4 regions of the Pseudomonas sp. GL_090 genome follow, and region 4 is predicted to be linked to each of the others. Evidence: predicted binding sites of a transcription regulator. Region 4 holds the regulator's gene; each other region holds the start of a gene.

Region 1 (3,965 bases), 2.9 Mb from region 4:
TGTACATCGTTGATGTACGCTGGATGAGCGAAGAGGTCGAGTTTGGAGCGCTGCTGGAGAAAATCCAGAGGCCACGGGAAAAGACGGCGTACGTGATTCTGTTTGTCACTTGTGCCGTTTCGGAGAAATTACTGAAAGCCAGTGCGCTTGTACATTCAAAGCAGGCCAGCAAGCGCAGTGCCGACTTTCATGTGGCCTACAATCCGGACTCGCACAGGTTGTCGGTCATTGATCAGGCCGGGCAACCGGCAAACAACAACCCATAGAACAGGCTATTGGAAGGATAAAAACAGGAAATCATCAGCGCAAACGAAAACACCCGACCACGCAGTAACTGGTGTCATACCCCGTTTTCAGGTACCTGACCCCGTCGAGGACGAGGTCAGGTATCCATCACGATTTCAAAGGTCTCAGAACAGCTTCCGGCCTTTGTTCGCCGCAATGCGCATGCGCAGGGCATTGAGCTTGATGAAGCCCGCTGCATCCGCCTGGTTGTACGCGCCGCCATCTTCTTCGAAGGTAGCGATGTTGGCATCGAACAGCGAGTCGTCGGACTTGCGGCCAGTGACGATCACATTGCCCTTGTACAGCTTCAGGCGCACAACGCCGTTCACATTGACCTGGGACGCATCGATCATCTGTTGCAGCATCAGACGCTCAGGGCTCCACCAGTAGCCGGTGTAGATCAGGCTGGCGTACTTGGGCATCAACTCGTCTTTGAGGTGAGCCACTTCGCGGTCCAGGGTGATCGATTCGATCGCACGGTGGGCACGCAACATGATGGTGCCGCCAGGGGTTTCGTAGCAGCCACGGGACTTCATGCCCACGTAACGGTTTTCGACGATGTCGAGACGGCCGATACCGTGCTCACCACCGATACGGTTCAGGGTCGCCAGTACGGTGGCCGGAGTCATTTCGACGCCGTCCAGCGCGACGATGTCGCCGTTGCGGTAGGTCAGTTCCAGGTACTGCGGTTTGTCTGGAGCGTTTTCCGGGGAAACGGTCCAGCGCCACATGTCTTCTTCGTGCTCGGTCCAGGTGTCTTCCAGCACGCCGCCTTCATAGGAGATGTGCAGCAGGTTGGCATCCATGGAGTACGGGGACTTCTTCTTGCCGTGGCGCTCGATCGGGATCGCGTGCTTATCGGCGTAGTCCATCAGCTTTTCACGGGACAGCAGGTCCCATTCGCGCCAAGGGGCAATCACTTTCACACCAGGCTTCAAGGCGTATGCACCGAGCTCGAAACGAACCTGGTCGTTACCCTTGCCGGTGGCGCCATGGGAAATGGCGTCAGCGCCGGTTTCGTTGGCAATTTCGATCAGGCGCTTGGCGATCAGCGGACGAGCGATGGAAGTACCCAGCAGGTACTCGCCTTCGTAAACGGTGTTGGCGCGGAACATCGGGAAAACGAAATCGCGCACGAACTCTTCGCGCAAATCGTCGATGTAGATCTCTTTGACGCCCATGGCCTGAGCCTTGGCGCGTGCAGGTTCGACCTCTTCGCCCTGACCCAGGTCAGCGGTGAAGGTCACCACTTCACAGTTATAAGTATCCTGCAGCCACTTGAGGATCACCGAAGTGTCCAGGCCGCCGGAATACGCCAGAACGACCTTGTTTACGTCCGCCATGCCATCACTCCACGGGGTTCTACGGAAAGCCGTGAAGTCTACCGCTCATGCAGAATAATTTACAGTGGCGCGACAGCTTATGACGACGAAGCGACAGATTATGTCGAGGGCGCGACGATGACCAAATAGTCAGGAAGTTGCCGAAACGGCCGCTTTCGTCGCTTGCGGGGCGACTTGTTCCACTGGTGCTCCGCGCTCCAGGCGCACCGCCACTCGACGGTTCTTCGCGCGGTTGGTGTTGTTGGTGTTAGGCGCCACCGGATAACGCTCGCCATGGAAACGCATAGTGATTTGCGATTCCTGGATGCCGTTGGCCTTGAAGAATTCCATCACTGCCAGGGCTCGGCGCCGCGACAGGTCGCGGTTGGTCAGGCGGTTGCCGCTGTTGTCGGAGTGACCGTCGAGCTCGATATGATTGACCGTCGGATCGGCCTTCATGTACTCCAGCATCACCTGCAATTTGGCTTTTGCGGCGCTGTCGAGTTCGATTCCGCCGCCGGGGAAGCCTATTTCGGATTGTTTCACCTGTTCGAAATTCTGTGGCAACAGTTTCGCGACACACCCCTGATAGTCGGCAAACGCTTTCGTGAACCTGACCGGCAACAAGCGTACTTCCGACACCCGCCCATCCCCCGAGGAATGTCGAACCACCGGGCTGCGACCGTCCATCAGGCCACTGATCAGGCGCCCGGCCTGAACCTTAGAGCTGTTGAACAATACGTTGCCACTACCAATCCTTACGGTGCCCAGGTTGATGTCTTCACGCCCCGGTTGCCACGGCGCCGCAGCGGCCAGCAGCGTCGCCGAGCCACCGCCAATCATCGGGTTGTAGGCCTTCAGACGAAACGTCGCCTGCTCGCCGGCACGACGCACGAACTCGCCCGAACCGAAATCGGTGATCGGCTGAGTCAGGCGGCATTCGAACTTGTCACCTTCTACCGTCCACTCAATGTTCTCCAGACGGGTCTGGAAAGTGAGCGCCATCGCCGGAAGGCTGGCAAACACACTGAGCAAGGCTAAATAACGCTGGCGCACGGGAGGCTCCACTGGCTTCTACAACAAAAAGACTGACACACACATGTTTACGGCATACCTGTTGGATATCGGAAGCTTCCTGCAAAACTTGATAGCGAGTGCCTGCAAGAGTCTTTTCCGGTAGCATTCCCTTGAGTTTGACCCGCCTGGAATCCCCTCATGTCCGACCGCCTGACCCTGCTGCGTCCCGACGACTGGCATATTCATCTTCGCGATGGTGCCGTGTTGACCAATACCGTCGCGGATGTCGCGCGCACCTTTGGCCGCGCCATCATCATGCCCAACCTGGTTCCACCAGTGCGCAACGCGGCCGAAGCCGACGGCTATCGCCAGCGGATTCTCGCTGCCCGCCCGGCCGGCAGCCTGTTCGAGCCACTGATGGTCCTGTACCTGACCGACCGCACCCAGCCTGAAGAAATTCGCGAGGCCAAGGCCAGCGGATTCATTCACGCCGCCAAGCTGTACCCGGCCGGCGCGACCACCAACTCGGATTCTGGCGTCACCAGCATCGACAAGATCTTCCCTGCACTCGAGGCCATGGCCGAAGTCGGGATGCCATTGTTGGTCCACGGTGAAGTCACCCGGGGCGATGTCGACGTGTTCGACCGCGAAAAAATCTTCATCGACGAGCACATGCGTCGTGTGGTCGAGCGTTTCCCGACCCTCAAAGTGGTCTTCGAACACATCACCACCGCGGACGCCGTGCAGTTCGTCAACTCGGCCTCGGCCAACGTGGGCGCGACCATCACCGCGCATCACCTGCTGTACAACCGCAACCACATGCTGGTGGGCGGGATTCGGCCGCACTTCTATTGCCTGCCGATCCTCAAGCGCAATACCCACCAGGAAGCCCTGCTCGACGCCGCCACCAGCGGCAGCGAGAAGTTCTTCCTCGGCACCGACTCGGCCCCCCACGCCCAGCACGCCAAGGAAGCGGCCTGCGGTTGCGCCGGTTGCTACACCGCCTATGCGGCCATCGAGATGTATGCCGAGGCCTTCGAACAGCGCAATGCGCTGGACAAGCTCGAGGCCTTCGCCAGCCTCAACGGCCCGCGCTTCTATGGCCTGCCGGCCAACACCGATCGCATCACCCTGGTCCGCGAAGAGTGGACCGCCCCGACCAGCCTGCCATTTGGCGAGCTGACCGTTATCCCGCTGCGCGCCGGTGAAAAACTGCGCTGGCGCCTGCTGGAGGAACACGCGTGAGTGAAGACCATTTCGACGACGAACTGGAAGGCAATGGCGGCGGAGGCGGCCCTCGTCATCCAATGGCGGCAAGGTTCCGTGGTTACCTGCCGGTTG
Region 2 (3,965 bases), 3.1 Mb from region 4:
GATGGCCAGGCTGTCGTACTCGCCGTTCTTGCAGTTGTTCAGCATGGTGCCGGACAGGTCGGTGGCAACAATCTGCACCCCCATCCGCAACTGGCCCATGTTGACCCGTTCGAACTCGTCGATGGACATCGACAGCGAATACGGTTCCTGGCCCGACGAGCACGCTGCCGACCAGATGCGCAGGCGCTGGCCGGGACTGGCCTTGATCGCTTCGGGCAGTACCTTGTTCTTCAAGACTTCAAACGGGTAAGTGTCACGAAACCACAGGGTTTCGTTGGTGGTCATGGCATCCACCACCTGCTCGCGCAAACCGCTACGCGGCTGGGTCTGCATGCGCTGAACCAGTTCCCCCAAAGACTTGATGCCTTGCTGTTCCATCAGTTTATTGAGACGGCTGGAGACCAGGTACTGCTTGTTTTCACCGAGCAAAATGCCACAGGCTTTTTCCAGGAATACCCGGAACTGTTCGAAATCCAAATTACCCGTAGACAATGATGCCGCCTCTTAAATCGTGTTGACTGCCAGGGACACGGGCCCCTGGCTGATATCTGCTGCTTTGATCCGGTCGACTACCCGGGATGCCAGGTCATCAGGACGGAACTTGGCCAGGAAGTCATCGGCACCGACCTTCTTGACCATCGCCTGATTGAATACCCCCGACAACGAAGTATGCAGGATGATATGAAGCTTTTGCATGCGCGGGTCGTTGCGGATTTCCGCCGTCAGGGTGTACCCGTCCATCTCCGGCATCTCGATGTCGGAGATCATCATCAGGAACTCTTCTTCCGGCTTCTTGCCCTCGTCGACCAGTTTGCGCAGGTAGTCCAGCGCCTGCCGACCATCGTTCAACGCCACCACTTCGACGCCGACCGTTTGCAGGCAACGCGTGACCTGCTTGCGCGCCACCGACGAGTCGTCGACCGTCAGCACGCGCAACGAAAGCGCCTTGTGCTGGGTTTCGACATCCACCACACCGACGGAAATCGCTTCCGGCGTCGGCGCCACTTCCGCCAGCACCTTCTCGACGTCGATGATTTCGACCAACTGATTGTCGACCCGCGTCACCGCCGTCAGGTAATGATCGCGCCCGGTTCCCTTGGGCGGCGGATGGATCTCCTCCCAGTTCATGTTGACGATGCGTTCCACCGAACGCACCAGGAAACCCTGGGTCTTGGTGTTGTACTCCGTGATGATCACGAAGGGGTTGTGCTTGTCCTTCAACGCGCCGGAGCCGGTCGCCATCGCCAGATCAAGGATCGGAATGGTCGCCCCCCGGATGTTCGCCACGCCGCACACGACAGGACTGGACTTGGGCATCAGTGTCAGTTTGGGACATTGCAGCACCTCCCGAACCTTGAACACGTTGATCCCGTACAGCTGCTGGCCGTCGAGACGGAACAACAACAGCTCAAGGCGATTCTGCCCCACCAGTTGCGTGCGCTGGTTTACCGAATCCATTACACCAGCCATGCCAGACTCCTACGCCAACGCCAAGTGTTGTTGCGACGTGCCTTCATCACTAAACGGCACGGCGCTTGCTTTTTTAATCGTTATGAACACAGAACCGACATTTTTTCGACGCCTGACCACACCCTACCGCAAACGGCTCGGCGTGCTGGCGGCTGTTTGCCTGTTCAACGCTGGCAGCCCTGCCCTTGCTGACGCGGTTACCTTGCCTGACATGCTTATCGGCGTCACTCAGGGCTTTCTTGAATTCACCGTAGAAGACTATCTGGCGACCAGTCAAACGGAAGGTCGCTACGAGATCCAGGTCAACCCGCTCGATCCGCGCATGCACATGCCCATGTGCGACAAGGAATTGACAGCGACGCTCGAGAGTCCCAAGCCGCTGGGACGGGTCACGGTCAAGGTTCGCTGCGAGGGCGCGTCTCCCTGGACCGTCTTCGTACCCGCTCAAGTCCGCCTGTTTCGCGATGTCGTGACCAGCGCCCGGCCACTACGCCGCGCCGCCATTGTCGAGCCTGGGGATGTGGTCTTGCGCGAGCGCGATATCAGCCTGATCAGCCAGGGCTACCTGACCTCCCTCGATCAGGCGATCGGGCAGCGACTGACCCGACCAATGGTCACCGACCAGGTGATTACCCTGGTGAACATCGAACAGGCCGAAGTCATCCGCAAGGGCGATCAGGTGGTGATCACCGCCCGCAGCGGCACCCTCAGCGTGCGCATGCCCGGCGAAGCGCTGTCAAACGGCAGCCTGAGCGAACAGATCCGGGTGAAAAACCTTAATTCCCAACGAGTCATCAAGGCGCAGGTCATGGCGCCGGGGCAGGTGGAAGTGTCCATGTAAGGTCCTCTGTTGATCGGAATGTGGCGCTTGCCGCGGCTGTTCCCTAGACTGTGCTCCATGCAGGGCAAGCGCTGACGCGCGCAAGGTTCATTGATAAATGAGCCTAAAGTTTTCCAGGGAATGGCCGAAACCATGGCAAGCGTCCAAATTCCCAGAGGTTTTTTATCATGGTCATCGATTTCAGCCGTTTGAACAGCTCCTCGTCCCTGACGGGCAGTACACGTACCAGCGCCAGCAAGGAAAGCGCCGAGGCCGGCAAATCCGCGCCGCTGGAGTCCGCGGCCGAACAGGCCGGTACCGTCAAAAGCGGGGAATCGGTACATCTCAGCAATGAGGCTCAACAGTTGCAGAAGGTCACTGACAAGCTGCGCGATCAGCCTGCCGTCGACAACGCCCGCGTGGCCGAGTTGAAAGCAGCGATTGCCGATGGCAGCTATAAAGTCGACAGCAACCGTGTAGCCAGCAAACTGCTCAACTTCGAAGCCCAGCGCTAGGCCACCGCCGGCGCCAGGCTTTTGGACGCTTAAAACCCAAGGCCAGCCATGCACGACACAAATTTACTGCAACTGATCACCGACGACTTTGCTCCAGCGCAACACTTGCTGGAACTCCTGCAGACCGAATCCCTCGCATTGCATGGCCGCGACATGCCATTGCTCGAGAACATCCTGGCGCAGAAACAGGCATTGGTCGTTTTGCTCGAACAGCATGGCCGCAAGCGCAGTGAAATCCTCGCCAGCCTCAACCTGCCGACCAACCGCGGCGGTCTGGAGCAATTGGCCGGCCAGTCGAGCATTGGCGAGCAGTTGCTGGCGCAAAGTGACGTGCTGACCGATCTCCTGGCCCAGTGCCAGGCCATCAACGCCAACAACGGCCAGTCGATCCTCACTCAGCAGGCCGCGACGGCCACCCAGCTGAAAATCCTCACCGGCGGTGAAACCCCGGCGCTTTACGATGCCAGCGGAACATTCTCCAAGCTTGCCAAGCCGCGCCCGCTCAGTCAGGCATGAGCCGGTCAATGCCCCCGCTCTATCAAGACGCGCAACATACTGGCAAACTGCTAGCTTGCCGTAGTCAAATTTTGTCTGGAGATTGATTAACCGTGTCCAATGCCTTATCCGTGGATGATGCTCCGCAGCCACCCAAGGTGCTCTCCACGCCCTTGGAAATCTCCAGCAACCTGCGCCAGCTGCTCGAAAGCCATGACCCGCTGATCATCACGTTCCACGAGCGCAGCCAGCGCTTCCAGAGCTATCTGGTGGACCTGGACCGTGACAGCAACATGATCGCCCTGGACGAAATGATTCCCCGTGATGGCGAGCGCTACCTGCTGGCGGGTGAGCCGTTCAGGGTCGAAGGCTTCCACGAAGGCGTACGCATTGCCTGGGAAAGCAACGGCCAGTTGAACATCGACGAATCCGGTGGCAGCCGCTGCTATCGCGGCCCCCTGCCCGCTGAAGTGGTGTACCACCAGCGCCGCAATGCGTTCCGCGCCGCGCTGAAGCTGGCACAACTGGTCAACGTCAACCTCGACGGCGAAAAGCTCAAGGCGTCGATCAGCGGCAAGTTACTGGATATTTCCGCTACCGGCTGCAAACTGCGCTTCGACGGCGACATCACCGGCAGCCTGCAACTGGGTCAGGTCTACGACCGC
Region 3 (3,965 bases), 1.2 Mb from region 4:
CCGGGTCATCAAACAGGTTCAGACGCTCACGCAGTTCATGAGCCGGCAGAGGCTCCTTGTCCGCCGGCAATGCATTCGGGTCGACCGGTGCAGCCGGTGCGGCTCCCGGAGCAGCCGAACCTTGCGGCGCATCAACAGCAGGCTCCGCACCTTGCGATCCTTCGATTGCACGCTGGGCTTTCTTCGTCAGCACCACGATGTCGATGCGACGGTTGACCGGATTGAACGGATGCTCGCGATCGAACAGGGCCGACGAGGCATAACCGACCACCCGCGCCACCTGTGCCTCCGGATAACTGCCCGCCACCAGCGCACGCCGTGCGGCGTTGGCACGGTTGGCCGAAAGCTCCCAGTTACCGAAATCACCGGTGCCGGTGTATGGCTTGGCATCGGTGTGGCCGCTGATGCTGATCTTGTTCGGAACCGCCTTGATGGTGTCGGCCATGGCCAGCAGGATGTCTTCGAAATACGGCTTCAAGCGAGCCGAGCCTGAATCGAACATCGGGCGGTTTTCCGCGTCCATGATCTGGATACGCAGGCCGTCCGGCGTGATTTCGAACAGGATCTGGTCCTTGAACTTCTGCATCTGCGGGTTTTCTTCGACCTTGTTCTGCAATTCTTGCAGCAACAGTTCGAGGCGCTCTTTTTCGACCTGCTCGGCCATGCCTTCGACCTGGTCGGTATCGATAGTGACCTTGTCCGGCTGTGGCTGGGACTTGACCTCGGGGTTGAGGGTGTTTTCCGGCGCCATGGTCGGCGTACCACCCAGATCGATGATGTACGGCGTGCCGCTTTCGGAAAAGCCGATCGGGTCCTTGAAGTAACCGGCGATGGCGATCTTCTGTTCCGGCGTGGCGGTGGACAGCAGCCACAACACCAGGAAGAACGCCATCATCGCCGTGGCAAAGTCGGCGAAGGCGATTTTCCACGCGCCCCCGTGGTGCCCGCCGGCAATGCGCTTGACGCGCTTGATAATGATCGGCTGATTGTTTTCCATAACTTAACGACCGCGAACCGCTTGTTCCAGCTCGGCGAAGCTTGGACGGTGCGCCGGGTACAGAACCTTGCGCCCGAACTCCACGGCCAGCGATGGCGGCATGCCGGAAGCCGAAGCCACCAGCGAGGCCTTGATGGCTTCGTAGACGTTCAGCTCTTCCTTGGCATCGTGGGCCAGGGAATGGGCCAGCGGGCCGAAGAAGCCGTAGGCGGCGAGAATACCGAAGAAGGTACCCACCAGTGCCGCACCCACGTGCAGGCCGATGGACTTCTGGTCGCCTTCACCCAGCGAAGCCATGGTTACCACGATACCCAATACCGCCGCGACGATACCGAAACCGGGCATGGCGTCGGCGATGCCGTTGACGGCGTGGGATGGGTGTTCCAGGTCTTCCTTGAGGCTGAACAGTTCCATGTCGAACAGGCCTTCCAGCTCGTGGGGAGCCATGTTGCCGGAAGACATGATGCGCAGGTAATCGCAGATGAACGCGGTCATGCGCTCGTCCTTGAGAACGGTCGGGTACTTGGCGAAGATCGGGCTCGCGGCGGCATCTTCGATGTCGCCTTCGATGGCCATCATGCCTTCGCGGCGGCTCTTGTTGAGGATCTCGTAGATCAGGCCCAGCACTTCAAGGTAGAAGCCGTGGTTGAAACGCGAACTGAACATGCTCAGGGACTTCTTGAGCACGTGCATGGTCATGTAGCCGGGGTTGGCCTGCAGGAAAGCGCCGAGGGCCGCGCCGCCGATGATCATGACCTCGAAAGGCTGGATCAGGGCGGCAATCTTGCCGTGGGAAAGCACGTATCCGCCGAGCACGCTCGCGAATACGACGATGATGCCGATAATTTTAGCCATAGGTTAGGAGAGCACTTACTGAGTCGGGTTCAAGGTCATATTCGGAAGTTAAAAAATCTCTTCTTCTACTTATCGGCAAAACTGCGCCAGACTATAGCCAGTTCAGGCGAAAAGCTAATTTGACCCCTTCCGGGTCCAGGTAATGTTGACGATGATCGCCTCCCACCATGGTTAACGAAACGAACGTTCCAACCCCGAAACCGACCACTCTCGAAGGCTGGGTCAAGCTGCTCGATGGCGTGCGCCTGCCGGTTCCGCAAGCCAGTCACAACCGGGTCTGCAAGGCCATCGGCGACAACCGCAGCTCGCTGCGCGATATCGCCGACCTCATGCAAGGCAGCCCGGCACTGGCCTTGAGCGTGATTCGCGAAGCCAACCGGCATACCCATGGCGGCATGATCGAGCCTGCGGAAAACCTCGAGATTGCGATCAATCGCCTCGGCCTGAAGCGCACCGAAGAACTGCTCGCGCGGTTGCCCGTCGAACCCCAGTCCGAGATCCCCAAAGCCCTGCGTCAGTTGCAGATGATCAGCCAGCACGCCACGCAACAGGCCAACGGCTTTTTTGCCAGTCGCCTGGCGCGCCTGTGGCAGGACATCCATTGGGGCAGCCTGCTGTTTCTTTCGCCCCTGTGGCCGCTGGCGCTGACCCATCCGAAACTGCTCGAAGACTGGGAGCTGCGGGTCATCCATAAAGGCGAGTCGGCACGCAAAGTCGAGCAACAACTGTTTGGCGTACGCCTGCTGGACATCGGTCAGGCGCTGGTAGAGAACTGGCGCTTGCCGATCTGGGTGCAGCAGGGCTATCGCCTGCTGCTCACCGAACAGCGGGAACTGGTGAAGGTCCTGCGCATCGCCCGTGACAGCGAGCATCCACTGCGTCAGCAGAACCGCCTCGATGACGATCCGACCCTGCGCCGCTGGCTCAATCAACCGGCCAATACGGTGCTGCTGGCCAACGGGCTGGCACTGTCGGCGCAACACGCCTGGGACAGCCCCCACAGTGAGCGCTGGCAGTACCTGACCTGCCTTTACCTGCAAATGCCGATGGACGAGCTGCAGCAACAACTGCACCAGCAAGCCGCCAACAGCGCACGCCATCACGCCATGCCCGATCTCTGGCACCCCGCCGAATCGCTGATCTGGCCGTGGGGCATGAACCGCGTCCACGCAGGCTTACTGCCAGCAGCGGCACCCACCGCCGAAGACCTGGCGAAGTGGCGCAAGCAATGTGCCGAATTGCTGGTCGAGCCGAGTCGCTTCACCAACGCCATGCACTTGACCATCGCCGCCCGGGACGCCCTCGTGGCCTGCGGCATGCGTCGGGTGATGATCCTGATGGCCGACCGCACCCACACCAACCTGCGTGTGCACCAGACGGCCGGCCTGCCGAAGGAGGCTGCCGGGTTGAACTTCGTGGTCAGCCAGAGCAACGTGTTGCAACGCCTGCTTGCGCAGCAGGCCCAGGTGCGCCTGACGCCAGCCAACAACGTGCAATTCTCGGCCCTGCTACCCAACAACCTGCGCTCGCAGTTCAGCGGCGAACACCTGCTGCTGCGTTCGCTGGTCAACAATGGCCGGGTGATCATGATCGTCGTGGCGGATCAAGGCGGCGGGCCGTTTTCGGAAATCTCCGTACAGGCCTTCGGTAAAACCGCGCAATGCATCGAAAAAGCCCTGCACAGCTTTAGCCACCGTGGCCAATAAGCTGCGTTACAATCCTCCCTTTTGTGCTCTGGAGACCTCACATGTCTGACTTCTCTGGCTTGCCGCTGGTGATCGAGCCGAGCGACTTGCTCCCTCGCCTCGACGCCCGCGAACTGATTCTGGTGGACTTGACCAGTCCCGCCCGCTACGCCGAAGGGCACATTCCCGGGGCGCGCTTTGTCGATCCGAAGCGCACGCAGCTCGGCCAGGCCCCCGCCCCGGGACTGATGCCCCCGCAGGCAGCACTCGAAACGCTGTTTGGTGAACTGGGACACAATCCCGATGCGGTCTACGTGGTGTATGACGACGAAGGCGGCGGCTGGGCCGGGCGCTTCATCTGGCTGCTGGATGTCATCGGCCACGGCAAGTACCACTATGTCGACGGCGGCCTGACGGCCTGGCTGACG
Region 4 (3,965 bases):
CTGGCGCACCTGGCGCGCATGATCGTTACCCCGGAAGTCGAGCCGCTGGAAGAGGGCGGTGTGATTGCCATGGTCGGCCCTGCCGGCATGGGCAAGACCACCACCCTGGCCAAGCTGGCCGCCCGCTACGTGCTCAAGTACGGCGCGCAGAACATCGCGCTGGTGAGCATGGACAGCTTCCGCATCGGTGCCCAGGAGCAGCTCAAGACCCTGGGGCGCATTCTCAATGTGTCGGTGACCCACGTCGATCCGGGCCAGTCCCTGGTGCAGGCCCTGGAACCACTGTTGCGCAAGCGCGTGGTGCTGATCGATACCGCCGGCCTGCAGGCCAGCGATCCGGCCCTGCGCATGCAGCTCGAAAGCCTGGCCGGTCGTGGCATCCGCTCGAAAAATTATCTGGTCCTGGCAACCACCAGCCAGAAACAGGTTCTAACGGCCGCTTATCACAGTTACAAGCGTTGCGGGCTCGCCGGCTGCATCCTGACTAAACTGGATGAAACGGCAAGTCTGGGCGAGGTGTTGAGCCTGGCCATCAGTCATGAACTGCCAGTGGCCTACCTGACCGATGGCCCGCGGATCCCGGATGATTTGCATCTGCCGCGTCGTCATCAGTTGGTCAGCCGCGCCGTGAGCGTGCAAATGCAGGAAGAACCCAGCGAAGAAGCCATGGCTGACATGTTCGCTGACATCTACCACAGCCCGACCAAGCAGGTTGGCTGAGGTATTAATGAACAGTTTTTGTACCTACATCGATGGTCTGCCATGCATTGTTCCGTTTGTGAACGCGCAGCCAGTAATGTGGCCTCCGTCTATGCAAGACAAGGTAAAGAAATAACATGGGCAGCATGCATCCCGTACAGGTGATCGCGGTGACCGGCGGCAAAGGTGGCGTCGGGAAAACTAATGTGTCAGTGAACTTGTCCCTGGCTTTGGCCGAGCTTGGCCGGCGCGTCATGCTGTTGGACGCGGACCTTGGACTGGCGAACGTCGACGTTCTGCTGGGCCTGACACCCAAACGTACCCTGGCCGACGTGATCGAAGGCCGCTGCGAACTGCGCGATGTATTGCTGCAGGGACCCGGCGGCATCCGTATCGTTCCGGCCGCATCCGGCACTCAGAGCATGGTGCATCTGAGCCCCGCGCAACACGCCGGCCTGATCCAGGCCTTCAGTGATATCGGCGACAACCTCGACGTACTGGTGATCGACACCGCTGCGGGCATTGGGGACTCGGTAGTCAGTTTCGTTCGCGCAGCCCAGGAAGTGCTGCTGGTGGTGTGCGACGAGCCGACCTCGATTACCGATGCCTATGCCTTGATCAAGTTGCTGAACCGCGACTACGGCATGAACCGCTTCCGCGTCCTGGCCAACATGGCCCAGAGCCCGCAGGAAGGACGCAACCTGTTCGCCAAGTTGACCAAGGTCACGGATCGCTTCCTCGATGTCGCCTTACAATACGTCGGCGCGGTGCCCTACGACGAAAGCGTGCGCAAGGCCGTGCAGAAGCAGCGCGCCGTCTACGAGGCCTTCCCGCGTTCCAAGTGCTCGCTGGCGTTCAAGGCCATCGCGCAGAAGGTCGATACCTGGCCGCTGCCTGCCAACCCGCGCGGGCACCTGGAGTTTTTCGTCGAGCGGCTTGTGCAGCAGACAGCAGGACCTGTTCTATGACAGCCAGCGGCTACAACCTCTACAAAAAGTCGGCACGCGATGCGCAGTACGAGCTGATCGAGCGTTACGCGCCGCTGGTTAAACGCATTGCCTACCACTTGCTGGCGCGATTGCCGGCCAGTGTCCAGGTTGAAGACCTGATCCAGGCCGGGATGATCGGCCTGCTTGAAGTATCGACCAAATATGACGCCAGCAAAGGCGCCAGTTTCGAAACGTACGCGGGCATACGAATCCGCGGCGCCATGCTTGATGAGGTGCGCAAGGGGGACTGGGCGCCACGTTCGGTTCACCGCAATACGCGGATGGTCAGCGATGCCATTCGCTCGATTGAAGCTAAAACCGGCCGAGACGCTAAAGATCACGAAGTTGCGGCCGAACTCCAATTGAGTCTCGATGATTACTACGGGATTTTGAACGACACCCTGGGCAGCCGGCTGTTCAGTTTCGACGACCTTTTGCAGGACGGCGAACACGAGGGGCTGCACGAGGATGGCGCGAGTGCTCATCTCGAGCCGTCACGCGACCTGGAGGATGAACGCTTCCAGGCTGCGCTGGCGGATGCGATTGCCAATTTGCCGGAGCGTGAGCGGCTGGTGTTGGCGCTGTACTACGACGAAGAGTTGAACCTCAAGGAAATCGGTGAGGTCCTGGGGGTCAGCGAATCGCGGGTCAGCCAGTTACACAGCCAGTGCGCGGCCCGTTTGCGGGGGCGTTTGGGGGAGTGGCGAGCGCGCTGAGGGCAGTGTGGGGACACTGCGAACGAGGCTGGTGTGGTGTTGAACTGCGCCGGTCGCGATCTGTTGTGCTCCAGACAGTCATTGAGTGCTTTGCCGGATTGATTGAAATGGCGCGTCCAGGTGCTGGGCGCGTTTAAGACTGCTTGGAGGTCGAATTGGACAAGAACATGAAAATCCTCATCGTTGATGACTTCTCAACGATGCGGCGGATCATCAAGAACCTGCTGCGTGACCTTGGGTTCACCAACACCGTCGAGGCCGACGATGGCACTACCGCCATTCCGGTGCTCAACAGCGGAAGCATCGACTTTCTGGTAACGGACTGGAACATGCCTGGCATGACCGGTATCGATCTGCTGCGCCACGTGCGTGCCGATGAAAAGCTCAAGCACCTGCCGGTGCTGATGGTGACCGCTGAAGCCAAGCGCGAGCAGATCATCGAAGCCGCCCAGGCCGGTGTTAACGGCTATGTGGTCAAACCCTTCACGGCCCAGGCGTTGAAAGAAAAAATCGAGAAGATTTTCGAACGCATCGGTTGATGAATGCGCCACGGGGGAGCTATGGGCAATAACGAAACTTCATTGGGCGACTTTGAATCGACCCTGAAAAAACACGCCGTCGAATTGGTCGAGAGCCTTGAAAAAGGCAAGTTCGGCGACGCGGTGCAATTGATCCATGAGCTCAACCAGACCCGTGACCGTGGCCTGTATCAGGAAGTGGGCAAGCTCACCCGCGAACTGCATAGCGCGATCGTCAATTTCCAGATTGACCCGCACATGCCGCAAGCCGAAGAAGTGTCGCAGATCACCGACGCCACCGAACGCCTGGGGTACGTGGTCAAGCTGACCGAGGCCGCGGCCAATCGCACCATGGATCTGGTGGAAAGTGCCACGCCGCTGGTCAATGGCCTGGCCGATGAAGCCAAGGTGTTGAGCGCGGACTGGGGGCGCTTCATGCGTCGCGAAGTCGGCGCCGAAGAGTTTCGTGAACTGGCCCGGCGGGTCGACGGGTTCCTGACGCGCAGCGGCACGGACAATCGCGCGGTGTCGGGCAACCTCAACGACATCCTGCTCGCCCAGGATTACCAGGACCTCACAGGCCAGGTGATCAAGCGTGTGACCCAGTTGGTCACCGAAGTTGAAAGCAACCTGCTCAAGCTCGTGCTGATGGCCAGTCAGGTGGACCGCTTTGCGGGCATCGAACATGACCGTGAAGCGATGCTTGCTGAAAAAGATCCACAAAAACATCTCTCTCAGGGTGAAGGTCCGCAGATTCATGCCGATAAAAGAGAAGACGTTGTGTCCGGTCAGGACGATGTGGACGATTTGTTATCCAGCCTGGGATTTTAGAGTTTTGGAATTTTAGGTTTTTTGGGTTTTTAGACCTGTAGGAGCACCCCCTTAATGAGCTTCGGCGCCGATGAAGAGATCCTTCAGGATTTCCTGGTTGAGGCCGGCGAGATTCTAGAGCAACTGTCCGAGCAACTGGTCGAGCTGGAAAGCCGTCCGGATGATGCGGATCTGCTCAATGCAATTTTTCGCGGTTTTCACACTGTAAAAGG

Evidence for each region. Region 4 encodes FliA, which starts transcription of late flagellar genes. Its sites were predicted from a motif close to CTAAAGTTTNNNNNNNNNNNGCCGNTAA; they were not measured.
Region 1: AC3ITA_RS23400 (flagellar protein MotY) is a predicted target of FliA. The motif match lies at 2,729-2,756, and genes of this name have one in related genera.
Region 2: flgM (flagellar biosynthesis anti-sigma factor FlgM) is a predicted target of FliA. The motif match lies at 2,415-2,442, and genes of this name have one in related genera.
Region 3: motA (flagellar motor stator protein MotA) is a predicted target of FliA. The motif match lies at 1,922-1,949, and genes of this name have one in related genera.

Annotation. Positions count from the first base shown of each region.
Region 1 is NZ_CM174452.1:5,194,388-5,198,352, forward strand. It holds gene AC3ITA_RS23390 (hypothetical protein) at 1-266, shown strand, start outside; gene AC3ITA_RS23395 (argininosuccinate synthase) at 411-1,628, opposite strand; gene AC3ITA_RS23400 (flagellar protein MotY) at 1,758-2,663, opposite strand; gene pyrC (dihydroorotase) at 2,823-3,869, shown strand; gene rnt (ribonuclease T) at 3,866-3,965, shown strand, end outside.
Region 2 is NZ_CM174452.1:4,920,390-4,924,354, forward strand. It holds gene cheR (protein-glutamate O-methyltransferase CheR) at 1-492, opposite strand, end outside; gene AC3ITA_RS22105 (chemotaxis protein CheV) at 505-1,470, opposite strand; gene flgA (flagellar basal body P-ring formation chaperone FlgA) at 1,553-2,311, shown strand; gene flgM (flagellar biosynthesis anti-sigma factor FlgM) at 2,479-2,805, shown strand; gene AC3ITA_RS22120 (flagella synthesis protein FlgN) at 2,854-3,321, shown strand; gene AC3ITA_RS22125 (flagellar brake protein) at 3,414-3,965, shown strand, end outside.
Region 3 is NZ_CM174452.1:546,032-549,996, reverse strand. It holds gene motB (flagellar motor protein MotB) at 1-997, opposite strand, end outside; gene motA (flagellar motor stator protein MotA) at 1,001-1,852, opposite strand; gene AC3ITA_RS02400 (HDOD domain-containing protein) at 2,020-3,558, shown strand; gene AC3ITA_RS02395 (rhodanese-like domain-containing protein) at 3,600-3,965, shown strand, end outside.
Region 4 is NZ_CM174452.1:1,788,965-1,792,929, forward strand. It holds gene flhF (flagellar biosynthesis GTPase FlhF) at 1-720, shown strand, start outside; gene fleN (flagellar synthesis regulator FleN) at 837-1,667, shown strand; gene fliA (RNA polymerase sigma factor FliA) at 1,664-2,404, shown strand; gene AC3ITA_RS07905 (chemotaxis response regulator CheY) at 2,572-2,943, shown strand; gene AC3ITA_RS07910 (protein phosphatase CheZ) at 2,965-3,753, shown strand; gene AC3ITA_RS07915 (chemotaxis protein CheA) at 3,808-3,965, shown strand, end outside.